One region of the Kitasatospora sp. MMS16-BH015 genome, then DNA from elsewhere that is predicted to be linked to it. Evidence: riboswitches for the same ligand, from Rfam matches in the RefSeq annotation. Region 1 holds a riboswitch; each other region holds the start of a gene.

Region 1 (9,330 bases):
TCAGGGTGCGGCCGGTCGGGTTCTGGAAGGTGGGCACCAGGTAGAGCAGCTTGGGGCGCTCCCGCTCGGCGATCTCGGCCAGCGCGGCCGGGTCGATGCCGTCCTCGTCGGTGGGCACCGGCACCACCCGGGCGCCGGCGAAGCCGAAGCACTGCAGGGCGGCGAGGTAGCAGGGGTCCTCGACCAGCACCACGTCGCCGGGTTCGAGCAGCGCGACGGCCAGCAGGGTGAGCGCCTGCTGCGAACCCGAGGTGATCAGCAGGTCGTCCGGCCCGGTGGCCAGGCCGCGGGCGGTCAGCCGGGCGGCGACGGCCGTCCGGAGGTCGAGGTCACCCTCGGTGGTGGAGTACTGGAGCACCCGCTGCGGGTCCTCGGCGAGCACGCGGTCGTACGCGGCCCGCAGGCCCTCGGCGTCGAACAGCTCGGGCGCGGGCAGGCCGCCGGCGAAGTTGATCACCTCGGGGCGGGCGGTCAGCGCCAGGATCTCGCGCACCGGCGAGGGGCCGACTGCATTGACCCGGGCGGCAGTTGGAGGCAGAGTCACGGCTGGTCGCATGGCCTCAGGGTATAGAGATCGACAAGGCCCTCCAAGGGGCCGACCACGATGTGGTCCGTTCCGGCCACCGGCTACCATCCGAGCACGGACTACGGGGGAGGCGGCAGTGGTGTTCGAGCGGAGCCGGGCGGGGTACGCGGGGCAGGAGTCCGCCCGGGACGGCGAGTTGGCGCCGGCGGCGCAGGCCGGGTTGGCGGTGCTGCTGGGTGCCGGATTGGCCGGATTGGTGCTGTTCGCGGTCTCCACCGGGGACTGGGCCCGGGCGCTTGGCGGCTCGCTGATGGTCGCGGGCGGGTGCACGGTGACCGGCGGGCTGCTGGGGTTCCTGTTCGGCATCCCCAAGGTGCTCACCAGCGGCGCGGCCGCACACCCCGAGGACATGCAGGCCACCTCGACCTCCACCTACGCGCCCAACACCAACCTGGAGCAGGTCTCCGACTGGCTGACCAAGATCCTGCTCGGCGCCGGGCTCACCCAGCTCGTCACCCTGCCGCACCGGCTGCACCAACTCGGCGACGCGGTGGCCCCGTTGGTCGGCGGGGGTGAGACCGGGCGGGGGGCCGCGCAGTACGGCGCGGCGCTGGCGGTCTACTTCACCGTGGTCGGGTTCGTGGCCGCCTGGCTGCTGACCAGGCTGCGGATGGCCCGGGCCCTCTCGGCCGCCGACCGCGAGACGCTGGCCGACTCGGTCAACCAGACGGCCATCGCGGCCGGTTCGGTGAAGGGGATCGGGCCGCAGGAGGTGCGGGCGATGCTCTGCTCGGGCGTCCAGGGCCTGCGGATCCAGGCGCTCGCCCTGCTCAAGGGCCGCCCCGACCCGGCGGCGGTGCCGCTGGTCCTGGACGTCCTGAAGAACCCCCTCTCCTCCTTCGAACTCCTCCAGGCCCTCCAGGCCGCCCGGGCCGCCCTCGACGCCGACCTCACCGCCGGCCAGCGCGCCGAGATCCTCGCGGCCGTCACCGCGAAGGCGGCCAACTCCCGTGCCATCCCCCCGCGTTCACGCCGCCGCGCGGTGGTGGAGGACATCCTCGGGCACGTACAGCTCCCCCAGCAGGCCACCGCCGCCAACGCCCCGGACAACAGCCCGTCGGCGGGGGTGACGCCCGCCCCGCCGACCGAGGTGTGAGCCACGGCGTGGCGCGGGGCTTGGATGGGAGGATGTCCCCATGGCCGAGTTCCGTGTTCCCGAACGCCACGCGCAGCTGCTGGAGTATGCACAGAGCCTGACGCCCCCAGCCGGGTGGAAGGTCGAGATCTCCGGTGACGAGATCATCATGATGGCCGGACCCTCGGTGATCCATCAACGGAACCTCTTGGTGGTCCGGGAGCAGTTCGACGCTCACCGGCCGGCCGGACTGATGCCCAGCGAGAACACCGACCTGGCGTCACCCAACGTCGGCAAGCTACGGAACCCGGACCTGACGTACATCCCGCTGTCGGTCGTGGAACTCGGCGGCAACGAGGTGCCGGCCGGGCTCGCCGCCATCGCCGTCGAGATCGTCTCGGTGTCCAATCCGGAGAACGACTTGGTCGGCAAGGTCCGCGACTACCCGTTGATGGACATCCCGCTCTATCTGCTGATCGACCCGCGGGACGGGCGGATCACCCTGTTCTCCGAGCCTGCCGGCGGGTCCTACCGGCTCCAGTGGAACGGCGCCTTCGGGGACACCGTGCCCGTCCCGGATCCGTTCGGTTTCGAGCTGGCGACCGGCGGGCTGATCCGCTACCCGAGCTGACCGGCCAGGCGGCCGGGCCGACCGTCTCGGTGGCCGAGCAGCAGGACGGTGCGGCCGCGGGTGGCGTCGCCCGGGCGGGGGAGGGTGAGCAGGCGGCTGCTGACGCCGTGGTGGCGGAGGGCCGCGCGGAGTTCGGGGAGGTGGGGGCAGCGGCGGCCGGTGCCGTCGTGGAGGGGGTAGACGCGGACTTCGCCGGTGGGGGTGGTGACGCGGGTCAGTTCGAGCAGGGCGGCCAGTTGGGCGGCGGGCGGGAAGAGCTCGGGGTAGGCGAAGAGCAGGTACGAGCTGAGGGTGAGGGCGAAGGAGCCGTCGGCGAAGGGCAAGTGGGGTAGGGCGGCGGCGACGTACCGGGAGGGGTCGTCGGTGGCGTCGGCCTCGAAGAGGCGGCGGGCGCGGTCCCAGCCGCGTAGGTAGCGGGCGGGCTGGACGTGGCGCGTCGGCGGGTAGAGCTGCGGGCTGGCCGTCATCGCGGCGGCCATCGCGGCGCGGCCGGCCCGGGCGCGGGCCGCGAGGGTGGCGATCGGGGCCGCGTACGCCGGATCGGTGGCCACCACCTCGACCCCGAGCGCGCGGGCTTCGGCCGCGAGGCCGGCCGCGCCGCCGGGGCAGTCGAGTATCCGGCCGGGGACGGCGCGGAGCCGGCGGCGGGTGAGGCCGAACAGCTCGCAGTACTCGTCCAGCGGACGCGAGGTGACCAGCACGAAGACCCCTTCGACCTGCGACGACCCGGTGGCCTCATCGCAACACGCCCCACCACCCCCCGCACCCGGAGCCCACCGGCCGGGCGGGCGCCACCGGGCGGTCGGGGGGCACGGTGGCAGGCGGCGGCGAGCGGGAAGGGGAACGCGGCGAGGCGGCGGCGGACTACCGTGCCGGAGTGACCGGAGCCTTCGACCCGCTGCTGTTCCTCGATGTCGACGGGGTGCTCATCCCGTTCGGTGGGGCCGCGTCGTCCTACCCGGCCTTCCCGCCGGAGCCTGGCCCGGATGCCCTCGGGGTGAACCCGCTGCTGACCCGGATCGACCCCGGGCAGGGGGCCCGGCTGGCGGAGCTGCACGGTGAGCTGGTCTGGGCGACGACCTGGCTGGGCGAGGCGAACGAGTGGGTGGCGCCTCGACTGGGGCTGCCGCCGGCCGAGGTGCTGGACTGGCCGGAGCCCTCCGAGTCGGAGGAGCTGGACGAACGGCGGGGGCTGCACTGGAAGACCCGGGCGATCGTGGCCCGGGCGGCCGGGCGGCCGTTCGTCTGGGTGGACGACGAGATCGGTGCGGCGGACCGGGCCTGGGTGGCGGCGCACCACGAGGGGCCGGCCCTGCTGTACCGGGTGGACCCCCGGATCGGGCTGGTGGCGGCGGACTACCCGGCCCTCGACGAGTGGCTGCGGCGACCGCGCTGAGCGGGCCCTCGGGAAATGGATTTCGCGATGTGGGGGGTTGTCGCATAGGGTGATCTCACCGACGCGGGGTGGAGCAGCTCGGTAGCTCGCTGGGCTCATAACCCAGAGGTCGCAGGTTCAAATCCTGTCCCCGCTACTCAGTAGCACCGAAAGGCCCGGCAGATTCTTCTGCCGGGCCTTTCGGCTTCTCCGGGAGGCCCTAGAGGGCGCCGAGGAGGAGGCGGACGGCCAGGCGGTGGACGCTGGTCAGGGCGCGGAGCAGGAGCGGGGAGAGGAAGACCATGAGCAGGCCGAGGGCGGAGAAGCCGGCTATCTGCCAGGGGGAGCTCAGGTAGTAGCGGTGGACGCCGGTCTCGTTGCTGAAGTCGAAGAGCTGGAGGCCGGGCCAGGGGGTGAAGCGGGCGATCGCCCAGTGGTAGGCCGGGTAGAGGGCGGCGGCCCAGCCGACCGAGAGGAAGACCACCGAGGTGACGAAGGAGAAGACCGCCCAGGGGAAGACCACCAGCTGGTAGGTGACGGCGCGCCAACCGGGGCCGTCGGCCAGGCGGGCGGTGACGGCGCCCCAGAAGCCGGGGCGGCGGGGCCGGACCGGGGCCGGGGCGGGGACCTCCATGTCGAGCAGGGTGCGGGCGCGCAGGCGCTCGACCGCGCCGAAGCCGCGGGCGCTCGCCAGCAGCAGGCCGAGCACCGGGAGGCCCAGCACGGTGACCAGCAGGCCCGCGCCGACCGAGAGCAGGGTGACCGCCGCGACGAAGGCCGCCGTCGCTATCGGGAAGGCGGTGAGCAGGTAGCCCAGCTCCCGGTACGTCGCCCCCGCGAACGGGGCGTGCAGGAAGGACGGGGCGGGCTTCCGCCGGTAGGGGTACGCGCTGGTGTCGTAGAGCGTCGTACTCGGCTGCATGGTGCTCATCCTGGGCCCCCTGGGCTGCTGGCTCGTGTCCTCGTCCTCGCTACGACCACCACGATGCCGCGCCGACCCCCCTCGGCACATTGCAGCCCACTACCGAATCCGGGGTGGGGTTCTCCCTACCCCCGAGCGGGTGGCTGCTCCCCGGTGCGCCAGGCACCGGCCTGCCACTCGTCCTCCAGCAGGGAGTACTGGAACGCGTCGTGCCAGCGGCCGCCGAGGTGGAGGTCGTGCCGGATCCGGCCCTCCAGCTGGAAGCCGGCCCGGGTGAGGACGCGGGAGGAGGCGGTGTTGTCCGGGTCGACCCGGGCCCAGAGGCGGTGCAGGCCGAGCGGGCCGAAGGCGAAGTCGCAGGCCAGGGCGGTGATCTCGCCGGCGTAGCCGCGCCCCCAGGTGTCGCGGCGCAGCGCGTAGCCGAGGAAGGCGGCCCGGTCGCCCTCCAGACCGAGGGCGAGGTTGCCGATCGGTACCGCGTACTCGGGCTCGCCCTCGGCCAGCAGGGTGACGGCGAGGCGGTAGACCGTGCGGGGTTCGGCCTCGGCCTCGTCCAGGTAGAGGGAGATCTGGTCGGCGCAGGTCTCGCGGTCGCGCGGCTCGAAGGGGAGGTAGCGGGCCGTCTCCGGATCGCCGAAGACGGCGTGCAGGGCGTCCACGTCCTCGGGCGTGTGGTGGAACTCGCGGATCGCCAACCGGGGCCCGGTGAGCCGCACCGGCGTGAGCGGGACGGCCGGAGCGGCCGGAGCGGGCTCAGGAAGCGGAGCGGGCTCAAGGAGCGGACCGGGCTCAGGGAGCGGAGCGGGCTCGGCCGGGGCGGGGTGCGGGGGCTGCGCCGGGGTGGGTTCGGGCTGCATGGCTCCCGACGATACCGCCGAGTGGTGGGCCCAGCGGCTACCGTACCGAGGGTGAACGTCGAAGACCTCCAGCTCACCCCGCACCCCCGCACCGCCGATCTACTGGCCTGGGCCGCCGAAGCCGGCCTGCCGCCCGTACCGGAGGAGGCCGTCCGGACGGTGCTGACCCTGCTGGAGTTCGGTGATGCCCAGCTGCACGACGGCTTCCCCGAGCTGACCTCGCCGGTGGTGGAGCAGCTGCTGTACGAGCGGATGTACCTGTACGTGCAGCCGGCCGAGCAGCCGGAGGCGTACGGGGCGGCGGTGCGGCTGCTGATCGACCACCAGCGGGCGGCCCGGCGGCTCAACGCGAAGCGGTGGGAGCGGCTGCACGAGGAGGCCGAATGGCAGGGCGAGCTGCTCTGCGGGCTGCTGCGGCAGCCGCACCTGGTGACCTGGCCCCGGCTCTACACCCTGCTGCTGCGGGCGGACGGGGTGGACACCGCCGATCCGGCCGCCGTGCGGGCCTGGCTGGACGCCTTCCGGGAGCTGCCCGAGACGGAGCGGCTGGCCGCGTTCGGGGCGCTGGAGGAGGGCGGCGGGCCGGACGGGCTCGGTGTGCTGGACTGGGTCGGCGGGGACGGCGGCTGGGGGCCGACCCGGGTGATCTCGGTGGGCATGGCCACCGACGGCGCGCGGGCGCTGCTGGAGCAGTGGCTGATGCGGCGCAGCTACCGCAACCTGGCCGGGCTGAACGCGCTCGGCCTGCCGATGCCGGACGAACTGTCCGGGGACTACGCCGAGTTCGAGGCGGCGGTGGTGCGGGAGGCGCTGCGGCTGTGCGGCGAGTGGACGGTGCCGGGGCTGCCCGAGCTGCTGCTGGAGTACCCCGAACTGGCCCCCGAGCCGGGCCCGGAGGAGATCGACGCGTACCTGGCCGCGCAGGAGGCGGCGGAGCAGGAGCAGGAGCAGGAGCAGGAGCAGGAGACGGAGTAGTCGGAGGGGGCGAGCGGTGAGCCGGGTGGGGCGTCAAGGAGTGCACGCCCCTTCGGATGCCCTCGCAGTTCCCCGAGCCCCTGGGGTCGGGCTCGGGGTCGGGCCCCTGGGGTCGGGCCCCTGGAGTCAGGGCTGGAGGCCGCGGGCGTGGAGCCAGGGCAGCGGGTCGATCGGGGCACCGGCGGCCGGACGGACCTCCAGGTGGAGGTGGGGGCCGGTGACATTGCCGGTGGCGCCGACCCGGCCGAGCTGGGTGCCCGGGGTGACGGGGCCGGCGGTGGTGGTGATGGCGGAGAGGTGGCAGTACCAGAGCTCGGTGCCGTCGGGGAGGGTCAGGACGACCCGGTAGCCGTAGGCGCCGGCCCAGCCCGCCGAGGTGACGGTGCCCGCGGCGACGGCCACGGCCGGGGTGCCGGTCGGGGCGGCGAAGTCGAGGCCGGTGTGCAGGTGCGACCAGTAGGAACCGGCCTGACCGTAGTGGGCGGTGAGGGTGTAGCCGGCGACCGGGAGGGTCACGGCGGTGCGCTCGGTCTCGGCCCGGGCCTCGGCCTGCTGGGCGGCCCGCTTGGCCTCGGCCTCCTGGGCGGCAACCACCCGGGCGGTCTCCTCCGCGGCGGTGCGCTGGCCGTCGGCCTGCTGCTGGATCCGGGCGGCGAGGGCCAGGCCCGGGTCGGCCGAGAGGGTGAGCTCGGTGGAGTCCTCGGTGGCCGCGTCGGGGGTGGTCACCGGGGCGGCGGGGAGCGGCGCGGCGGCGGCCGGGCCGGCCGCGGCGAAACCGGTGGCGCCGAGCGAGGCGGCCATCGCGGTGACGCCGAGCAGCGGGCCGCCGGTACGGGCCTGGCGGGGCATCCGATGCCTGGCCACCTCGTCTCCGAGGGGCGGCAGCACGGTGGGGCCGTCCAGCAGCTGGGTGGCCGGGCCTGCGGGGGAGTGCGTCGACGCCAAGGGAGGCGCGCTCCTTTCCTTCCTTCGCGCCTACCGGGTTAGCTGACGGGTTCGGAGCAGGAAGGTCTCCTACGGCCGGGCGGGGGCCCGGCTGATTCACCCCAGTGGAACGTGGTTCCCCGGCTCCCGGGCCCACCGGTGAGGGCGGGCCCATGGATTAGGCGACGGCGCACGGTGCCGTTTCGGGTACGGCGTTGCCGACCGCGCTGCGTTATCAAACGTTAATCCGAGTGGCCCCTGATTCCAAGCCGCTCGGCATCTCGGTCCAGACCTGTGGACGATGTCAGGTCCGATCCGGGTGCATACGTGGTGATTTGAGACGGTCGACCGGCAACTCCCGGGCGCTGCGGTTGAGTACGCGTACTCATGTGCCGAGTACGGGAGTTGGCGACCCTGGAGTCATGAACACACCAGTGCCCGGCCGGACCACCAACGCCTACTACATCCAGGCGATCCTCTCCTTCGGGCTCGCCTCGGCGGCCCTGGCGATCGGGATCGCCTACCTGCCCGTCAGCGCCTGGGTGCGGGGCTTCCTCGCCGTCGGCCTGCTCTACGAGATCACCTCGGCCTTCACGCTGGCCAAGGTGATCCGCGACCGCCAGGAGGACGGCGCGATCGTCACCCGGGTCGACCAGGCCAGGCTCGACAAGCTGCTCGCCGAGCACGACCCGTTCCGGGTGGACGCCCCGTGAGCACCGCCCCTACTGCTGCGCCTCCGCGGCCCGCTTGGCCGCGTAGGTGACACCGCCCGAGGACCAGTGGGTGGCCGGGATCTCCTCGATGGCCACCCAGATGTTCTCCGGCGAGACCCCGGTGATCCGGGCGTAGGCGGCGGTGAGTTCGCGGGTGATCTCCGCGTTCTGCTCGTCGGTCCGGCCGGAGAGCTGCTTGACGTTGATGAACGGCATCGGGTGGCCCCTCTGGTGCAGATGGTTCAGGTGGTGCGGGTGCGCCGACCGTATCCCAGTCGCTTGACGGCTAAGGCTATTAGCCTTAGCTTTATGGCTACAGGGAACAACGCACCGATCCCGAGGGGGAGCACCATGAACGCCACCGCCACCACCGCCACCCGGTACCTGGAGCTGCCCGGCGGGCGGATCGCCTTCGACGACGAGGGCACCGGCAGCGCCGTCCTGCTGCTGCCGGGCATGCTCGACTCCCGGCACGCCTACCGGCACCTGCGGCCGCTGCTGCTGGCCGCCGGGCACCGGGTGGTCGCCATGGACCTGCGCGGGTTCGGCGAGTCCTCGATCGAGTGGGCGGACTACTCCCCCGCCGCGATCGCCGAGGACGCGCTCGCCCTGCTGAGCCACCTCGGGATCGAGCGGGCCACCCTGGTCGGCAGCTCCTACACCGCCGCCTCGGTGGTCAAGGCCGCCGGGCTGGCGCCCGAGCGGGTGGCCGGCATCGCGCTGATCGACGGCTTCATCGAGAACCTGTCGCCGAACGCCCTCCAGCGCGGGATGGTCAAGGCGCTCGGCCACGCGGTGCTCCGCTTCCCGAGCCTCTGGGGCCTCTACCTGCGCAAGACCGCCTTCGGCCAGGCCAAGCCCGCCGACCTGGACGCCTACGCGGCCGGCCTGGTGGCCAGCCTGCGCACCCCCGGCCGGGCCACCGCCACCCGGGGCTACGTGTTCGGCGACTCCGCGCCGGTCGGCTGGAGCGCGGCCGTCGAGTGCCCGGCCCTGGTGGTCATGGGCGAGCAGGACCCCGACTTCCCCTCCCCCGCCGCCGTCGCCCAGCGGCAGGCCGAGGCGCTGAACGCCCGCCAGGTGCTGATCCCCGGTGCCGGCCACTACCCGATGGCCGAGGACCCGCAGGCCACCGCCGCCGCGCTGCTGCCCTTCCTGGCCGAGGTGGCCGCCGCCGAGGCCGCAGCCGTGAAGGCCGCCTGATGCCGCGCGCCGGACTCACCCCGCAGGCCGTGGTCGACCACGCGATCGACCTGGTCGACGTCCAGGGCG
Region 2 (9,330 bases), 2.8 Mb from region 1:
ACCTGGGCACTCACTGGGAGGCCGGGGCGCTGCGCGAGGTGATCGACCTCTCGCTGGACTCGATGCGGCCGGTCGACGCGCCCACCACCTGGGTGCTCTCCAACCACGACGTCACCCGGCACGCCACCCGCTTCGCCAACCCGCCCGGCGGCACCCAGATCCGGACGGCGGGCGACCGCGAGCTGGGTCTGCGCCGGGCCCGGGCGGCCACCCTGCTGATGCTGGCCCTGCCCGGCTCGGCCTACCTCTACCAGGGCGAGGAGCTGGGCCTGCCCGACGTCACCGACCTGCCCGACGAGGTCCGCCAGGACCCGTCCTTCTTCCGCGCCAGCGGCCAGGACGGCTTCCGCGACGGCTGCCGCGTCCCGCTGCCGTGGTCCGGCACCGAGGCCCCGTACGGCTTCGGCCCGGTGGCCGGCGGCCCGTCCTGGCTGCCGCAGCCGGCCGAGTGGGCGGCGCTGAGCGTGGAGAGCCAGACCGGCGACCCGACCTCCACCCTGGAGCTCTACCGCAGCGCGCTGGCCGTGCGCCGCGAGCACCCCGCGCTCGGTGGCGGCACCGGGGTGACCTGGCTGGACGCCCCCGAGGGCGTGCTCGCCTTCCGCCGCGAGAGCGCCGAAGGCTCCTTCGTCTGCTATGCCAACACCGGCGCCGAGCCGGTCCGGGTGGCCGCCCCCGGCCGAGTGCTGCTGGCCTCCGGGGACGAGCCGGTGGTGGACGGCGGCGAGACCGTTCTCGCGCCGGACTGCACCAGCTGGTGGGCGGTCTGACATGGGTGCAATAGGCTCTGGGATCGTGACTACGGCGCGACTCTCGGACATCGCGGCGCAGGCGGGGGTCAGCGAAGCGACCGTCAGCCGCGTCCTCAACGGCAAGGCAGGCGTCTCCGCCACCACACGGCAGTCCGTGCTGGCGGCGCTCGACGTGCTCGGTTACGAGCGCCCCACCCGGCTGCGGCAGCGCAGCGCCGGGCTGATCGGCCTGATCACCCCGGAGCTGAGCAACCCCATCTTCCCCGCCCTGGCCCAGGTGATCGAGCAGGGGCTGAGCCGGCACGGCTACACGCCCGTGCTCTGCACCCAGACCCCGGGCGGCTCCACCGAGGACGAACTGGTGGAGATGCTGGTCGACCGGGGCGTGGCGGGCATCGTCTTCGTCTCCGGCCTGCACGCGGACACCACCGCCGACCACGACCGCTACGCCAAGCTGACCGGCCGCCAGGTGCCGTTCGTGCTGATCAACGGCTACAGCGAGAAGATCTCGGCGCCGTTCATCTCCCCGGACGACCGCTCGGCGATGTGGATGGCCGTGCAGCACCTGCACGAGCTCGGCCACGAGCAGATCGGCCTGGCCGTCGGCCAGCGCCGGTACGTGCCGGTGCTGCGCAAGATCGAGGGCTTCACGGCCGCCCTGCGGGAGGTGCTGCACAAGACCCCCGAGGAGGCCGAGGCGCTCGTGCACCACACCCTGTTCAGCGTGGAGGGCGGCCACGCGGCCGCCGGCGCCCTGCTGGACAAGGGCTGCACGGCGATCGTCTGCGGCTCCGACCTGATGGCGCTCGGCGCGATCCGGGCCGTCCGCCAGCGCGGGCTCTCGGTGCCGCAGGACGTCTCGGTGGTCGGCTTCGACGACTCGCCGTTGATAGCGTTCACGGAGCCGCCGCTGACCACCATCCGCCAGCCGGTCGAGGCGATGGCCACGGCCGCTGTGGACGCCCTCCTGGAGGAGGTCGGCGGCAACCCCGGGCAGCGGGCGGAGTTCATGTTCCAGCCCGAGCTGGTGATGCGCGGTTCGACGGGGGCCGCGAAGTAGGTCGTGCTCCGTGGCGGGGCGTCGTGCGGGGTGTTCCCCCGGACGGCGCCCCGTTCGGCGTGTCCGGGCCGCCCGGCCCATGCACGGGGCGACTATCGGATCATGGAGTCGACAGGGACGGACGAAGCAGGGGCCCCGGCCGCACAGCCGGTGGCGCACCGGGACTGGCGCAAGCGGGTGCTGCTGGGCGGCGGCCTGCTGGTGGTCGTGGTGGTCGCGTACTTCGTCCTGGCCGCCACCATCCCGCGCTGGTGGTCGCAGCGGGTCGGCGACGCCGTGGACGGGCGGCTCAGCACCGGCCTGGTGCTCGGCCTCTGCCTGGGCGTCAGCTGCACCCTGCTGCCGCTGATGGCGGCCTGGGTCGGCCTCTACCGCCGCCGGCCCTGGAAGGTCACCCTCGCCTGGCTGGCCCTGGCCGTGCTGCTCGCCCTGCCGAACCTGTGGACCCTGGGCGTGGTGGTCGGCCGCGGCAGCGGCGCCCACGCCGGCCAGCGGGTGATGGACGTCAACGCCCCCTGGTTCCGCGGCGCCACCCTGGCCGGCGTGATCGTCGCCGTGGTCGCCTTCGTCGGCTTCCTCTTCTTCACCCGCCGCCGCAACGCCCGGCCGGCGAAGGAGCGTGCCGAGTGAGTGGGGCTAGCCCTCGGGGTCGAGCCGTCGGCGGTCGACCGGTGCGCGGTTCTGCTGGGCCTCGGCGGTGCGGGCCTCGGTGCGGCGGCCGCGGGCCAGGTAGTCGTGGACCAGCAGCTCGACGGCGTCCTGCGGGCTCTTCGTGCCGGAGAGCAGCATGAGGTCGATCGCCAGGTCGGCGTCGAGCGAGACGGTCACCTTGGCCATGGCTTCCCCCTGGGATCGGTGGGCATCAGCATGCCCCGGTGGCCGGGAACGCCACAAGGGCCCACCCCCGGTGCAGGGCGGTGCCGCCGACCCCCGTGTGTCGGCGGCACCGCTGCGCGGGCAGGTCAGCCCGCGGCGGTGAAGGCGGCCTTCAGGTGCGGGATGTAGTCGGCGATGGCGGGGGCGAAGCAGGTGTAGCTGTGGGTGCCGGCGCAGGTGGGCGAGAGCGAGGCGCCGTTGCCGTAGTCGACGTACCGGCTCGGGATGCCGAGCCGGTCGAGGCGGCTCTTCACGTTGTTCGCGGCGATCTCGGTGAAGTGCTCGAAGACGTCGTTGTTGCCGGTGTAGAGGGTGACGTGGGTGTGGGCGAGCTTGGCCAGGTTCGCCGGGGCGGCGGGGTCGACCTCGTTCCAGACGTGGTCGGCGCCGAAGACCGGGTACGGCGAGCCGAAGACCGCGTCGCTGTCGACCACCGGGCCGTAGTCGGCGCACCGACCGGTGGGCACGCCGGCGCCACTGATCGCGCAGAGCCCGCCGGTCACGTTGAGTTCGGAGGCCAGCACCGCGGCCCGGATCGCCGGGAGGCCGAAGTCGAAGGCGCCGGAGAGGGCGACGGTGTGCCCGAACAGGTCGGGCCGGTTCTCGGCGTAGCGCAGCGCGCCGTAGCCGCCCATCGAGAGGCCGATCACGGCCCGGTGGCCGCGGTCGGGGAGGGTGCGCAGGTTGGCGTCGATGAACGGGACCACCTGGTCGAGGTGGAAGGTCCGCCAGTTCGCGGCGCCGACCACGGTGTTCTGCATGACCCAGTCGGCGTACCAGCCCTTGAGGCCGCCGTCCGGGGCCACGGTGATCATCGAGTCGTCGTGCAGGGCGGGCACGGCGGCCGAGTCGTCCTGGTTGCCGGGCCCGCCGTGCAGGAAGTACGCCACCGGCCAGCGCTTGGCGGGGTCGGCCGCGTAGCCGGCGGGCAGGTAGATCCGGATCCTGTGGAGGCCGGCCAGCTGCGGGGTGCTCACCGTGACGGTGAAGTCGGTGGGCGAGTGCACCTCGGGAGTGCCGACCTGGGTCAGGCCGAAGCCGTCGGTCAGCACGGGTGCGGTGGGGGCGCCGTCCGCGTGGGCGGGGGCGGCGCCGAGCAGGGCGGAGGCGGTCAGCGCGGCGGCGGCCAAGGCGGTGCCCAGGTGGCGCCGGGTGGGTCGGGTGGTGGCCATCGTGCGGTCCTTTCGCGGTGGCTGAGGGTGGGTCAGAGCGCGCAGAAGGCGGCGGAGGTCGCCCGCCCGGTGTCCTGCTGGCCCCTGGTGGGGCCGCCCACCAGGTGGTACTCGGTGTTCGCGCGGAGGACCTGCCTGGTGCCGTCCTCGCTGCTCAGCCAGTCGCTGTCGTAGCCGAGCACGTCGCCGCCGTGGCTCCAGGCCCACTGCCCGCAGGGCAGCTGCTTGTGGATGACCCCGAGGCCGTAGCCCCCGAGGCTGCTCGGCACGGTGGTCGTGAGCTCGGTCTGCTGGGCGGGCGGCAGCAGCTTGCCGGTCACCAGCGCCCGGCTGAAGGCGGCCATGTCGTCCAGGGTGGAGACCATGGCCCCGGCCGCGCCGAAGGTCTGCACGTTGGAGACGGTGACGTCGAGGATCACCAAGGAGGACCCGAGCGGGTACTCGTAGCCGTGCAGGTAGTTGCCGTGCAGGCTCGGGTCGCTGGTCGGGAAGGTGGTGTCGGTGAGCCCCAGCGGGGTGATGATCCGCTGCTGGATCTCGGCCGCCGGGCTGTTGCCGGTCACCGCGGTGATCACCATGCCGGCCAGCACGTAGTTGGTGTTGGCGTAGCCCCAGGTCTGGCCGGGGGCCGAGGCGGGCGCGTGCTGACGCAGCGCCAGGTTTACCAGCGCCTGCGGGGCGAAGGCCTGGTCGGGCTGCAGGTCGGCGCCGTAGTTGAACGCGAAGGCGGCGTCGGCCGCGTAATCCGGCAGCCCCGAGGTGTGGTTGAGCAGCTGACGGATGGTGATCTTCGAGCCGTCGTAGCCGTTGGCGCTGACCGCGCCGGGCAGCCACTTGGCGACGGTGTCGTCGATCGAGAGGCGGCCCTCGGCCTCCAGCTGGAGCAGCACGGTGGAGGTGAAGGCCTTGGTGCTGCTGCCGATCCGGTACTGGGCCTTCGGGTCGGCGGGCGTACGGGTGGCGCGGTCCTTCACCCCGGCGGCGACGTACTGCACGGCGTCGCCGCTGCGGACCAGGCCGACCACGGCCGGGTAGCCGTCGGCCACGCCCTGGCGGGCGCCGGCCTGGAGCAGTGCCTGGGCGCTCGGCACGTCGGCCCGGGCCGGCGCCGTGGTGGCCAGGGCGGCGAGCGCGGCCAGGGCCGCGGCGGCCAGCGTGGTGCGGTTCGGCTTCATCGAGTTGTCCCCTCGGACGATCGTCAAACATGGGCATGACATCACAGGTGCCGTGGATCGGCGGAACCCATGCTGGCCCGGAGAGGGGGCGGGCGGCAGGACAGACGACCGGCAATCCGTTGCCGGTCACGTCATGGCTGGTCAGACCGGCCGTGGCCGCGGTACCGGCAGTGGGCGGGCGCCGCGTGGTGGCCGCCCACGGCCGGTACCGCGGCCACGGCCGAGGAATTGGTCGATCCATGCGCAAGGGCCCACCCCCTGGGGAGGGGGCGGGCCCTGGTGCGCTATTGGTGCGCTACTGCTGCGGTCAGATGCGACCGGCGAAGTCCGGCGCCCAGTTGGCGACGGTCTCGGTCTTCACGCCGGCCCGCGGGTTGGCGGCCTCGACGTACTTGCCGTCACCGACGTACAGGGCGACGTGGTAGACGCCCGAGTTGCTGCCGTTGTTCGACCAGAAGAGCAGGTCGCCCGGCTGCAGGTTGTCCAGGGAGACGCGGGTGGTGGCGTCGGCCTGGTCGGCGGCCACGCGCGGCAGGGAGATGCCGGCCTGGCGGAACGCGGCCTGGGTCAGGCCGGAGCAGTCCCAGCCACCGTCGCTGGTGCCGCCGTAGACGTAGGCCTGGCCCAGCTTGGACTCGGCGAAGGAGATCGCGGCGGCCATGCTGCCGGTGGCGGCCGGGGCCTGGGTCTGCGCCTTGGCCGGGGCCTGGGCCTGCGGGGTGGAGCGCTTGGCCGAGGTGGTGCGGGTGGTGGCCTTGGGCGCGTCCTGCTGCTGCGGGGCGGCCTGGGCCGGGGCCTGCTGCGGGGTGGCGACGGCGGAGCCGAGGCTCAGGTGCTGGCCGGGGTAGATGGTGTCCGGGCCCTCGGTGAGGACGGACTTGTTCAGGTCGTACAGCTTCTGCCAGCCGCCCTGGACGTTGTTCTTCTGGGCGATGGTGGAGAGCCAGTCGCCCTCGACCACGGTGTAGCTGCCGGCGGCGGCGGGAGCGGCGGCCGGCTTCTGGCCCCAGTCGCCCTGGCCGCGGTGGCCCCACTTGGAGCCGGACTGCGCGGTGGGGGCCGACTGCGCGGCCGAGTCGGAGCTGCTGCTGTCGGCCTTGGCGGCCGGCGCGCTCGACTTGGCGGAGGTGTCGACCTGCGGGGTCTCGCCGCCACGGGTCAGACCGCCCTGGATGGAGCAGACCGGCCAGGCGCCGGGGCCCTGGTCGGCGAGCACCTTCTCGGCGACCGAGATCTGCTGGTCCTTGGTGGCCTGGTTGGCCTGCGCGGCGTAGTCGTGACCGCCGTACGCGGCCCAGGTGGAGGAGGTGAACTGGAGGCCGCCGTAGAAGCCGTTGCCGGTGTTGATCGACCAGTCGCCGCTGCTCTCGCACTGGGCGACCTTGTCCCAGGTGGAGACCGAGGCGGCCGAGGCGGCACCGGCGGTCAGGCACGGGATGGTCAGGCCGAGGCCGACGACGCCGGTGGCGGCGATGAGGCGGCGGGCACGCTTGGTCGCGTTGATGGGCAGCATGAAGAAGCGTTCCTCTCCCACGCCTGCGAGGTGAGCTGTCGGATTCGGGCTGGAGTTGCCCGGCCGTGCGGCTGCACGGCTTCACCCCAAGCCCGGTCGCGGTCCGAGGACCGCTGCCGGGCGACTTACCTGGTTCCCCCGCCCCTGCCGTGGTGCGTTTTCGCGTTTCCAGCTCGCCCGGCGGCAGGACTCGGCGTCCCGGATGAGCTGGGTCCGTGTGACCACGAACGGGAGGACATTAAGCAGACTTAAGTTGAATCTGCAAACACTGTGATCGCCATCACAGATCATCTTCAAGTCGTTTACCTGCATCGAATTTCCGACACGTCAGGTTCGATCGCTCGCACACCGTCAAAACCCGTGCCGCAGCGGAAAGCTGGCATCCGTTCAGCCCCGGGATCTGACGCCGATTCCGCCCCCGCCCGCCAAGGTCTCGAACGGGTAAACCACCGGCAAAGACCGGCCGCCAGGGTCGAAGGTCCCGCCGTCGACGGGGTCGAAGGGCCTCCCGGGGCCGGGTCCGAGGGCCGGGTCCGAGGGCCGGGTGGCTCCCGGGCACGGAGAAGGGCCCCGGACGGGTGTCCGGGGCCCTTCGGGGTGGCGCGTCAGGCGGTGGGGGCTTCCTCGGCGGCCTCTTCGGCCGGGGGAGGGGTGGGGAGGGCGGCCAGGTAGGTGGAGGCGATCAGCTGGCCGACGGTCTGGTAGGCGCCGATCGGGGCGGCGCCGGGGCAGCCCGTCTCCTCGGCGGCGGTGGCCAGCAGCTCGGGGTCGGCCTCGGGGCCGATCACCAGCGGGGCCAGGGCCGGGCGCTGGGAGCCGGTGGCCCGGAGGTGCTCGACGGCGGCGGCGACCGAGCCGGGCACGTCGAGCGCGGCGGCCACCACCGGCACGGCGAGCCGCGCGGCCAGCAGGACGCCGGTGATGCCGGCCGCAGCGGCCGCCTCCTCGCCGCCCACCGTGGTGAGGACGACGCCGTCGGCGGCGGTGGTGATGGCGAACAGGCGGGCGCGGTCGGCCCGGGCCAGCCCGGCCTCGGAGAGGCGGACGTGCACGGCCTCGGCCAGCAGCGGGTGCGGGCCGAGCGTGTCGGTCACGGTGGCCCCGTGCTCGGCGGCCAGCTTGTGCAGCTCGACGAGGTACTCGTGCGGGCCGGCCAGCAGCGGCACCAGCACGGGGGCGGGCAGCCCCGCCTCGGCGGCCGCGGCCAGCAGCCCGGCGACGGTGGCGGCGCCCTCCTCCGCGGGGGAGCCGTCCAGGTAGGCGGCGGTGGCCTCGATGCCCGGCTGCTCGCCGCGCACGACGGAGAGCAGCTCCTCGACGACGGGGCGGGCCTCGGGCCCGGCCGTGGCCGGCACGGCCAGCACCAGAGCCGGTGCGCCGGCGGGGACCTCCGGGCGCTCGGGACGACGGTGGCGCCCCCGCGCACGGGAGCCTGGCGTACGGACGGGCAGTGGTGCGCCCGGGATCGCTGCGGTGCTCATGGCGGAGATCGTAGGACATTACGCCGACAGGCCTGCAGTCGGCTCCCGCCCCCGGCCCGTCCGGATCCACGGGACGGGCCGGGGAAAGCGGACATTCACCACCAAACCGCCCGCGAATGGCCGCTGACGTGCGATCTCTTCACCGAAACCGCCCAGCTGTGCCCGATCTCCGTCAAGTTGAAGCCTCCGTTCCGCGTGACCTCGGTCACAGGAGGGGTGCGAAGTGACGGACCGTGAGTCGGCCCGCCCGGTCGAAGATCAACGCCGCGCCGCGCCTCCTGTACGGGGCGTCATCGAACCAGTTCTCTTCGCCCGGCTATGTCCGCTTACGAGCCGTCAACTGTGCCCGGAGGGGCAGGAAAACCGTCCAGTGACGCTGGCTTATGCACGCGCAATTGCCCGTGCTGATGCACGTGCATTCGGGCTATCATCACGTCAAGTAAGGCGAATCCCAGTCAGGTCGCAGTCAGGTCGGGAGAATGACGATGCAGAACACGTACAACGGCATGGCGGCTGCGAGCCTGGAGGGCGTGGTCTGGCAGAAGAGCAGCCACAGCAACTCGCAGGGCAACTGCGTCGAGTTCGCCGCGCTCCCGGGGGGCTCCGTGGCGATGCGCAATTCGCGTTTCCCCGAGGGCCCGGCCCTCATCTACACCCGCGCCGAGATCGAGGCGCTGCTGCTGGGGGCCAAGGACGGGGAGTTCGACCACCTGGCGTTCTGACGGAGGCTCGGAGCGCTGCGGCGCTCCGCCGGGGCCGCCGTGGGTCATGGGACCTGCGGCGGCCTCCGCGTTTCCCGGTCCTGCTCGAGGGCGCGTGCGCGAGAGGGGCGCGGCGCCCCGTACCGTCAACTGCGGGCACGAGCGGCCGGCGGGCCGACTTCGTGCGCGCGGTTGGTGGTACGGAGCCCCACGCCCCTCGATGACGGGTGGTCGGACTGCGGCGGGGCGGTCCTCGGCGGCCACCCGGACGGGGAGTCAGGCGGAGCGGCGGTGGCGGCCCGACGGGCCGTCGGAGCGGCGCGGCTGCGGGCGCTCCTCCTCGGCCTCGAAGACGGCCCAGACCACCTTGCCGGCGCCGGCCAGCGGGTGCCAGCCCCAGGAGCGGCTGAACGAGTCGACCAGGTGCAGGCCGCGGCCGGATTCGGCGACGAAATCCGCCTCCCGGGCCACCGGGCCGCTGCTGCTCGGGTCGCTCACCGCGCAGACCACCTGCGGAGCGCGGTGCACCAGGCTTATTCGGATCGGCAGCACCCCCGCCGACAGCGCCTCCGCAGCCACGACCGGAGCGCCGACGGAGCG
Region 3 (9,330 bases), 4.3 Mb from region 1:
CGAGGTCTCCGGCGCGGTCTGGAGCTCCTGGGCCGCCGGGCTGCTGCTCGCCGGCTTCGTGCTCCGTCCGCTGGCCAAGCGGCTGATCGAGCGCAATCCTCCGGTGGTGTTCTGCCTGGCCACCATGGTGATGTCGGCCGGGTTCATCGGCGTGTTCTGGCTGGACGGCTGGTGGCCGAGGCTGGCCGCCGCCGTGCTGGCCGGCCTCGGCGACGCGCTCAGCGAGATCACCTACAAGCAGGCCATGCAGCGCCTCCCGGACGACCGCCGCGGCCGGGCCTTCGGCTTCGGCCAGATCGTGGTCAACGCCGGCTTCATGGCCGGCCTGCTCGCCACCAGTCTCGTGCTGCAGCCGAATTGGCTCCCCGAGTGGGTCCTGCTGCTGCACGGCGTCCCGCTCCTGGTGGCCGCCTGGGCCACCCTCCGCTCCCGCACCGCCGGACCGACTCCCGATTAGCCCTGCTGGAGGGCCGCATGACCGACCGCGCCTACCTCGACCACGCCGGCTTCGGCCGGCTGCGGCCGCCCGCGCTGAGCGCGATGCGGACCGCACTGGAGGAGGTGATGCCCTACGGCAGCGTCGAGTTGGGCCAGGTCTTCTGGGCCCGCAACGCGGCCCGCCGCACCATGGCCGGGCTGCTGAACCGCTCCCCGGCGGAGATCGCCTTCGTCCCGAACACCTCCACCGGCGTGCACCTGGTGGCCGACGGCCTGGACTGGCGGCCGGGCGACCGGGTGGTGCTCTTCGACCGGGACTTCCCCGCCAACGTCCGGCCCTGGCTCCGACTCGCCCGCCAGGGCGTGGAGTTCGACTGGGTGCCGATGCGCGAGGGCGGCCACCGGCTGGAGGACCTGGCGGCCGTGCTCACGCCGGCTACCCGCCTGATCGCCGTCAGCCACGTCAACTTCGCCACCGGCTTCCGGATCGACCTGGCGGCCGTCTGCGCGCTGGCCGCCGAGGTCGGCGCCCTGGTCAGCGTGGACGCCGTGCAGAGCCTCGGGGCCCTCCCGCTCGACCTCACCGCGACCCCGGTCGACTTCCTCGCGGCCGGCGCGCACAAGTGGCTCGGCGGCCCCACCGGCACCGGCGTCTTCTACTGCCGGGCCGACCGCCTGGAGCTGCTGCGCTCCACCCCGACCGGCTGGTACGGCTTCGAGGGCGCGGCCGAACTCACCAAGGGCCCGGGCCCGCTCAGCTACCAGCTGCCCGAACGGCCGGCCGCGGCCCGGGTCGAGGGCGGCATGTACGACCTGGTGGGCATGGTCGGCCTGGCCGCCACCCTGGCCGAGCTGGCCGAGCTCGGCCTCGACACGGTGGCGCCCCGGGTGCTCGCCCACGCCCAGCGGCTCCGCCAGGGCCTGGCGGAGCTCGGCCTCACCGCGGCCACCCCCTCCACCGGCCCCGACTGCCCCTCGAATTCCGGGATCGTGAGCTTCTCGTGTCCAGAAGTGGACAGTGCGGAGCTGGTGGCCGCGCTGGCACACTCCGGCGTACAGGTATCCGTTCCGGCCGGCCTGGTGCGGGTCTCCCCGCATTATTGGACGACCGACGAGGAAATAGATCTCTTCCTTCTGACGATGAAGGAAATCAAGCCTTGACGGCCCTGACGGGTTGTCATACGTTCCCCTCACCGCGCTGCCGCCGACAATCGGCGGCCGACGAATTCACCGAAGGGAGTTGCGAAATGGCGTACGAGTCCTGGGAGATGCTGACCGACGAGGTCGAGGTCACCACGGGTTCGGCCGACTGCTGGACCTGCCTGGTCGACGACGCGGCCTGATTCGCTCCGATTGTTCGCGCTTTCATCGAAAGGAGTCACACCATGGCTTACGAGTCCTGGGAATCCCTCGCCGACGAGGTCGAGATCACGACCGGTGCGGCCGACTGTTGGACCTGTCTGATGGATGACGCGGCCTGATCCGCGGCACCGCAGATGCGCCCGGCGGCTCTCCGGCCGCCGGGCGTTTCGCCAATCTCCGAGACGATGGGAATGACGCCGTGAGCCGCTGGGAGTTCAGTCACGGAAAGGTCGGGGTGAATTCCCCGAGCTGGTTGACCTTCGAGGTGCACCGGCCGTACTTCGACGGCGCCGCCTCGCCGCTGACGGTGATCCAGGCCCGCGCCGCGGTGCTCGCCGCCCGCCGGTTCGAGACCCGCTCACCGCAGGCCCTGCGGTTCGGCATGACGATGCCCGCCAGCTACCGGCGGTTGCTCGTCGAGGAGTCGCGGCTGCACGACTACCGGGCCACCACCCCGCTGGACCTCCCCGAGCACCTGGCCTCCCGCGACTGGCGGCGGATGACCGAGGCGTACCGGCACCACGCCGAGCTGGACGAGACCGAGCGCACCGGCCTGGCCCACTGGCTGGTGGCGGCCTGCCTGCTGCCCGCCGTCCTGGAGCTGCTGCCCGCCGACCTGACCGCCGAGCGCTGCCAGCAGGCCGTCCCGGCCGGCCTCCAAGCGGCCCGCGCCGTCGCGCTGTTCGGCCTGGAGGGCCTCTCCGAGCGCACCATGGCCGCGTACCGCCCGCTGGTCGAGCACCCGGCGCCCACCCTGACCCATGTGCACGCGGTGGCCGGCTGGGGCTACCTGCTGGCCCGGCACGGCGGTGACGACTCGGCCGTGCCGGAGCACCTCGACCGGGCCGCCGGGCTGCTCGCCGAGCTGGCCGACCGGCTCTCGCCCTTCGAACTCACCGTGGTCCGGGCCAGGTTGGCACTGCGCGAGGCGATGCTCGCCGAGCGCCGCCAGGACCACGCCGGGGGTGCCGAACGGCTGGCAGCCGCCTGGCAGGCCGTCTCGGCGCTCGAAGCCCCGGACGGCGACGAGGAGTTGGTACTCCTGGAGACCAGGCGGCGGCTGATCGACCGGCGGCTGGAGCTGGCGGTGCGCCTGGGCGACACCGCCACCGAACGGACCGCCCTGGCCGAGGGGGTGGCGCTCGACCCGACCTGCGTCAAGCTGCGGATGCAGTCCGCCCAGGCCCACCAGCGGGCCGGTGAGCCCGAACTCGCCCTTCGCGACTACCTGCACGCCGCCCGGCTCGGCCCCTACGGCACCGGCTTCGCCCTGCTCCGCGCGGCCGACTGCGCCGAGCAGACCGGCGAGCGGGAGTTCGCCCGGGTGCTGACCGAGCGGGCCTTCCGCGCGGCCCCGCGCGCCTCGGCCACCCGGGACGGGCTGATCGCCCGCTGCCTGGCCGAGGGCGACGAGCCGCTGGCCGAGCTGGTCCGGCTGGCCGCCGAGCGCGATCCGGAGCGCCCGTACCTCAACAACTGGCACTACCGGATGCACGCCGCCTACTTCAACCTCGGCGAATCCCACTCCCCGGGCCTGTACGCCAAGTTGCCCACCCTCGCCTTCGAGCACGCGCAGCGCGGCGAGTTCCCGGCCGTGAACTGGCAGCGCCTGATGCCGCCGGCCTTCCGCACCAACCTGATCCGCGAATCCGGCCTGACCGAATTCGCCGTGGACCACCCCGCCGAGCTCCCAGCCCGGCTGCGCACCCCGGCCTGGGACGAACTCTGTCGCTGGGTCGAGGAGTTCGAGGGCTACGACACCGAGCGCAAGCACCAGGTGGCGGTGGTGCTCTTCCGGCTCGGCTTCGCCAAGCTGGTGCTGCGGCTGCTGCCCTTCCGGCCCGCCACCGAGCTGACCACCACCGCCGAACTGCGGCTGCACCACTGGCTGGACGTGGTCCGCTGGGTCACCTCGGTGGGGCAGGGCACGGTGGTGCACCCCGCCAACTCGGCCGCGATCGCGGCGCATCCGGCCTGCTCCACCCACCTGCGGTTCGTCATCGCGGTGTTCTCGGTGATCTTCGAGGCGCGCGAGACCCGGTCGCTGGAGACCGCACTGGCCTGGCGGGAGACGGGCGAGAAGGCGATGGCCGAGCTGCTGGCCGATCCGGGCTACTCGGATTTCGAGAAGGCCATGTTGGAGAGCCGGTTCTACCGTAGCGTCAGCTACGTGCCCTTCCTCCAGCAGGACGCCGAGCGGCTCGCCGCCGACATGGACCGGGCCGAGGAGCTGGCCCGCGCGGTGCCCGCCGTCGGCGAGTACCAGGAGTTCCTGCGCCGGGAGAACCTGCGGGCCTGCGTGGAGAGCCGGTCCAAGGAGTTCTACGCCTTCGGCGCGAACGAGCGGGCGCACCGGCTGGTCGCCGAGGCGCTGGCGATCGACCCGTACGAACCGAAGACGCACATCGAGGTCGCGGAGGGCCTGATGAAGGAAGGCAACCCCGAGGAGGCGGCCCGCAGTTACCTGCGGACGGCCCGGCTCGGCCCGGTCTCCACGGCCTTCGGCTACGCGGCGGCCGGCGACTGCTTCGCCCGCGCCGGGCGCGAGTTGCTGGCCGAGGACTGCTTCTTCCAGGCCCTGCGGATCGACCCGTACGCCATCTCGGCCGCCCGGGGCTGGGCCGGCGTCGGCGCGGCGGGCGGCATGCCCGAGCTCGCCACCGCCTACCTGGCCGACCTGGAGGCCTGGGGAGCGGCCCGCCGGGCCGCGCGCACCGCATGAGCGCCCAGTGGCGGCTCGCCCCGCAGCAGCCCGCCGACGTGGACGCCGTGGTGGTGCCGGTCTTCGCCGGTGAGCTGCCCGCCGACCTGACCGCCGCCTTCCTCGCCGGCACCGGCTTCACCGGCGCCCTGGGCCAGGTGCTCCACCTCCCCGGCGAGCCGGTCCGGGTGCTCTGGGGCTGCGGCCCCCGCGCCGCCCTCGACCCCACCACCACCCGCACCGCCGCCGCCCACCTGGCCCGCGCCGTCCGCGACCACCGCCGCCTGGCCCTGCACGCCCCGGGCCCGGCCCTGCGCGAACTCGCCGAGGGCTACCTGCTCGGCGCCTACCGCTACGCCGGGCACTTCTCCACCGAGGAGGCCGTCCGCCGCACCGCCCCGGACCAGGTGATCGACCTGCTCCCGGCCGAGGCCGCCACCGAATCCGCCCACCACGCCGGGCCCACCACCGAATCCGCCCACCACGCCGGGCCCACCGCCGAAGCCGCCCACCACACCGGGTCCACCGCCGAAGCCGCCCCCGAAACCGCTCGCCACAGCGGGCCCGCCACCGAGGCGGCCCTCGCAGCCGGCCTCCGGGTCGGCGCGGCCGTCGCCCTCGCCCGGGACCTGGTCAACGAGCCCGGGGCCGAGCTGACTCCCCCGCTCTTCGCCGAGCGCGCGCTCAAGCTCGCGGCCGAGACCGGCCTGGAGTGCGAGGTCTGGGACGCCCAGCGGATCGCCCACGAGCGGCTCGGCGGGCTGCTCGGGGTGAGCCGGGGCTCGCTGGTGCCGCCCCGGCTGGTCCGGCTGCGGTACCGCCCCGCCGGCGGGTCCGAGCGGCGGATCGCGCTGGTCGGCAAGGGCGTCACCTACGACGCGGGCGGCCTGGCGCTCAAGCCGAACGCCGAACTCGCCACCATGAAGGCCGACATGGCGGGTGCGGCGGCGGTGCTGGCCGCGATGTCCGTGCTGCCGGCGCTGAGCTGCCCGGTCGCGGTGGACGGCTGGCTGCCGCTCACCGAGAACATGCCGAACGCGGACCCGATCCGGGTCGGCGACGTGCTCACCATGCGCAGCGGCACCACGGTGGAGGTCCGGCACGCCGACGCCGAGGGCCGGTTGATCATGGCGGACGCGCTGACCCTGGCCGCCGAGACCCGGCCGGACGCGATCCTCGACCTGGCCACCCTGACCGACGCCGCCGCGGTGGCCCTGGGCCGCCGGATCGCGGCGGTGATGGCCACCGACGAGGAGCTGCTGGCCCGGCTGCTGGCGGCCTCGGCCCGGGCGGGCGAGCGCTGCTGGCCGCTCCCGCTGCCACCCGACTACGGCGGGCAGCTGCACTCCCGGGTGGCCGACCTGGTCAACTACACCCTGGGCGTGCGGCACGGCACGGCGATGCTGGCCGGGCTCTTCCTCCAGCACTTCGTCCCCCCGGGCACCCCGTGGGCCCACCTGGACATCCAGGGCACGGCGCTCTCCGACGCGGACGACCCCGAGTGGGGTCTGGGCGGGACGGGGTTCGGCGTCCGCACCCTGGTGGAGCTGCTGACCGCCGGTGGCTGAGCGCTTGCTCAGCCCGTGTCGCCCATCCGGGTGAGCCGTCCTTCGCCTACCATCCCAAGACATGAGCAGGTACGGGTGGGTGGCGGCGGTCGTGGTGCTGATGGTGGGTCTGGCGGGCTGCCGGGCGGCGGACCCTTCCTCCGCCGCCGCCACTCCGCTCCCCACCACCACGAAGTCGGCCGCGCCCTCCCCGAAGCCGGCCTCGCCCTCCGCCAAGGCCACCGGGCCCACCACGGGCACCGGCTACGACCCGGCGGCCTTCGCCCCGCAGGTCCGCGCCTGGGCGGCGAAGACGGACATCAGCCCCCGGCTGCTGCTCGCGGTGCTCTACAACGAGGCGTACAAGCCGCACGATCCGGACCTGGAACGGGCCTGGCAGCGCCTCAAGCCGGATTCGGCCTTCGGGATCGCCAACATGCACCGGGCCGCCTTCGACGAGACCAAGGCCGAGCACTTCCCGAACCGGAACTGGGAGGAGCTGCCGGACGACCCGAACCTCGCGATCCAGGCCGCCGCCTGGTACCTCGCCGGGCTGGCCGACCAGCTGCCCGAGCAGCGAAGTTCTTCCTACACGAAGGAAGAACTCCTCGCCCTCGGCTACAACACCGGCCCCGGCAACATGCTCGCCTTCGCCCGCGGCGCGCACCCGGGGGCGCAGGCGCAGTCGTACCTGGACCATCTGCATGCCAACCTGCCGAAGGCCGAGCAGGCCCTCGCGAAGCAGGACTGACGACGAGGCACCCGAGACGCGTGTTGATTGTGTGATGGTCGGGTTGCCGGGTTGTTATCTGAGCGAGATCCGCTCTAGTCTCACGGCAGCCCGAACTCCACGGGCCCCGGACGCGGCCACGCCGAATCCCGCCCACCGCGCTTCCGGGACAACGACGCAGACCCCTGGGCGGGAGCGGGGGACCCACGTACCACGCCGTGCCCCACGGCTCGGGGTGAAGCCGCCCAGCGCGGCCGGGCCACTCTCCGGTCCGAACCCGACAGCTCACTTCGCAGGCGTGCGGAGAGGGACAACTGATGGTCTTCTCGGGCTCCGGACGACACCGCCGCCCCACCCAGACCGACCGCGCGGTGGCCGCCGCCTCCGTCGCCGGAGTCGGACTGGCCCTGCCGCTGCTCACCGCCGCAGGTGCGCACGCCGCGCCGGTCACCGCCTGGCAGACCGTCGCGCACTGCGCGAGCGGCGGCAACTGGGCCTCCAACGACGGCGAGGGCGGCTACGGCGGCCTCCAGATCAGCCTCAAGGACTGGAGCCGCTACGGCGGCGACCAGTACGCGGCGCAGCCCGACCACGCGACCGAGGCGCAGCAGATCGCCGTCGCCGAGCAGATCCTCACCGCCAAGGGCCCCGGCCTCTGGGACAGCTGCGGCTCCGCGCTGACCACCGCCCCGGCCACCCCCACCCCGCCGACGGCCCCGACCACCCCGGTCACGCCGACCACCCCCACGGCCCCGGCCACCGCCACCCCTGACCCGGTGGCCACCGTCCCGGGCGGCACCCCGACCACCCCCACCTCCCCGGTCACGCCGGTCACGCCGCCGACGGCGGTCACGCCTGCCGCCCCGGCGACCACGCCCACCCCGGCCCCGACCGCCACCACGCAGCCGACCACGGGCCAGCCCGCCACCGCGCAGCCGAGCACCCCGCAGCCCCCGGCCGCCCAGCCCGGCACGCCCCAGCCCACCGCCTCCCAGTCGACGGGCGACCAGCCCACCCCGGCCCCGACCGCCACCACGCAGCCGACCACCCCGACCGGCCAGACCGCCGAGGCCCCGCAGCCCGCCCCGGCCGCGCCCGCCGCCCCGGCCACGCCCGCCCCCGCCGCCCCGCAGGACTACACCGTCCTTCCCGGCGACACCCTCTCGGACATCTCGAACACCTACCACCTCGGCGGCTGGCAGCACGTCTACGACCACAACCAGACCACCGTCGGCACCGACCCGAACCTGATCCACCCCGGCCAGGTCCTCCACCTCGGCAGCTAGCGCAGCGGGCTAGTACCCCTCGGGCGGCGCGGGCTGCGCCGCCCAGATCACCTTGCCGCTCTCGGTGTACCTGGTGCCCCAGCGCTCCGAGCACTGGGCCACCAGGAAGAGCCCGCGGCCGCCCTCGTCGGTGGCCGCGGCGTACCGCAGGTGCGGCGAGGTGCCGCTGGTGTCGGAGACCTCGCAGACCAGGCCCCGGTCGTACAGCAGGCGGACCCGGATCGGTTCGGCGCCGTAGCGGATCGCGTTGGTGACCAGCTCGCTGAGAATCAGCTCGGTGGTGAAGACCAGCTCGTCCAGGCCCCAACTCTCCAGCTGCGCCGTGACGGTGGCCCGCACCCGGGAGACCGCCGCGGCCTCGGCCGGCACCGCGAACTCGACCACGTGCTCGCGCGGCAGCGCCTTGGTCCGGGCCACCAGCAGGGCCACGTCGTCGGCCGAACCGTGCGGCAGCATCGCCGCCAGCACGGCCTCGCAGGTCTCCTCCGGCTCCGGGCCGGCCTGCCGCAGTGCCTCGGCCAGCAGGTCGAGGCCGGTGTCGATGTCGCGGCTGCGGTCCTCCACCAGGCCGTCGGTGTAGAGCACCAGCCGGCTGCCCGGCTCCAGCCTGAACTCCCCGGCGGAGTACGGCATTCCGCCGACCCCGAGCGGCGGGCCGGCCGGCAGCTCGGGGTAGCTGACCGAGCCGTCGGGGGCCACCACGGCGGGCGGCGGGTGGCCGGCCCGGGCCACCGAGCAGGTCAGCGAGACCGGGTCGTAGATCGCGTAGAGGCAGCTGGCCCCGGTCACCTCCGCGACCGGTTCGCCCTCCCGCTCCTGGTCGATCATGGCCACCAACTCGTCCAGGTGGCCGAGCAGTTCGTCCGGCGGCAGGTCGAGGGTGGCGAAGTTGTGCACGGCGGTGCGCAGCCGGCCCATGGTGGCGGCGGCGTGCAGGCCATGGCCGACCACGTCGCCGACCACCAGGGCGACCCGGGTGCCGGGCAGCGGGATCACGTCGAACCAGTCGCCGCCGACGCCGGCCTGGGCGGGCAGGTAGCGGTAGGCGGCGTCCACCGCGCTCTGGCTGGGCAGGGCCCCGGGCAGCAGGCTGCGCTGGAGGGCGACGGCCATCACGTGCTCGCGGCTGTAGCGGCGGGCGTTGTCGATGCTGACGGCGGCCCGGGCGGTGAGCTCCTCGGCGAGCGAGAGGTCGTCCAGGTCGAAGGGTTCGGGCCGCTGCGAGCGCCAGAACTTGACCAGGCCCAGCTGCACGCCCCGGGCCAG

Evidence for each region. A riboswitch is a leader RNA that binds a small molecule or an ion and turns the genes downstream of it on or off. The one in region 1 is predicted to bind cyclic di-AMP.
Region 2: linked by a shared signal. The riboswitch ahead of CFP65_RS42255 (transglycosylase family protein) and the one ahead of CFP65_RS21525 (M23 family metallopeptidase) in region 1 are both predicted to bind cyclic di-AMP.
Region 3: linked by a shared signal. The riboswitch ahead of CFP65_RS02905 (transglycosylase family protein) and the one ahead of CFP65_RS21525 (M23 family metallopeptidase) in region 1 are both predicted to bind cyclic di-AMP.

What each region holds. Positions count from the first base shown of each region.
Region 1 covers NZ_CP025394.1:4,960,199-4,969,528, reverse strand. The annotation lists gene CFP65_RS21570 (PLP-dependent aminotransferase family protein) at 1-556, opposite strand, end outside; gene CFP65_RS21565 (hypothetical protein) at 663-1,682, shown strand; gene CFP65_RS21560 (Uma2 family endonuclease) at 1,723-2,292, shown strand; gene CFP65_RS21555 (methyltransferase) at 2,280-2,993, opposite strand; gene CFP65_RS21550 (HAD domain-containing protein) at 3,170-3,688, shown strand; tRNA gene CFP65_RS21545 (tRNA-Met) at 3,751-3,824, shown strand; gene CFP65_RS21540 (sensor domain-containing protein) at 3,888-4,598, opposite strand; gene CFP65_RS21535 (GNAT family N-acetyltransferase) at 4,715-5,446, opposite strand; gene CFP65_RS21530 (hypothetical protein) at 5,498-6,421, shown strand; gene CFP65_RS21525 (M23 family metallopeptidase) at 6,548-7,366, opposite strand; cyclic di-AMP (ydaO/yuaA leader) riboswitch at 7,380-7,540, opposite strand; gene CFP65_RS21520 (YiaA/YiaB family inner membrane protein) at 7,768-8,058, shown strand; gene CFP65_RS21515 (4-oxalocrotonate tautomerase family protein) at 8,068-8,274, opposite strand; gene CFP65_RS21510 (alpha/beta fold hydrolase) at 8,410-9,261, shown strand; gene CFP65_RS21505 (TetR/AcrR family transcriptional regulator) at 9,261-9,330, shown strand, end outside.
Region 2 covers NZ_CP025394.1:7,779,954-7,789,283, forward strand. The annotation lists gene CFP65_RS33420 (glycoside hydrolase family 13 protein) at 1-770, shown strand, start outside; gene CFP65_RS33425 (LacI family DNA-binding transcriptional regulator) at 772-1,812, shown strand; gene CFP65_RS33430 (permease) at 1,915-2,442, shown strand; gene CFP65_RS33435 (hypothetical protein) at 2,449-2,649, opposite strand; gene CFP65_RS33440 (alpha/beta hydrolase family protein) at 2,775-3,860, opposite strand; gene CFP65_RS33445 (serine hydrolase) at 3,893-5,035, opposite strand; gene CFP65_RS42255 (transglycosylase family protein) at 5,343-6,569, opposite strand; cyclic di-AMP (ydaO/yuaA leader) riboswitch at 6,554-6,715, opposite strand; gene CFP65_RS33455 (hypothetical protein) at 7,154-8,029, opposite strand; gene CFP65_RS33460 (DUF397 domain-containing protein) at 8,515-8,751, shown strand; gene CFP65_RS33465 (ATP-binding protein) at 9,007-9,330, opposite strand, start outside.
Region 3 covers NZ_CP025394.1:654,997-664,326, forward strand. The annotation lists gene CFP65_RS02880 (MFS transporter) at 1-457, shown strand, start outside; gene CFP65_RS02885 (aminotransferase class V-fold PLP-dependent enzyme) at 475-1,599, shown strand; gene CFP65_RS02890 (hypothetical protein) at 2,036-4,522, shown strand; gene CFP65_RS02895 (M17 family metallopeptidase) at 4,519-6,069, shown strand; gene CFP65_RS02900 (transglycosylase SLT domain-containing protein) at 6,131-6,799, shown strand; cyclic di-AMP (ydaO/yuaA leader) riboswitch at 6,945-7,091, shown strand; gene CFP65_RS02905 (transglycosylase family protein) at 7,096-8,064, shown strand; gene CFP65_RS02910 (SpoIIE family protein phosphatase) at 8,074-9,330, opposite strand, start outside.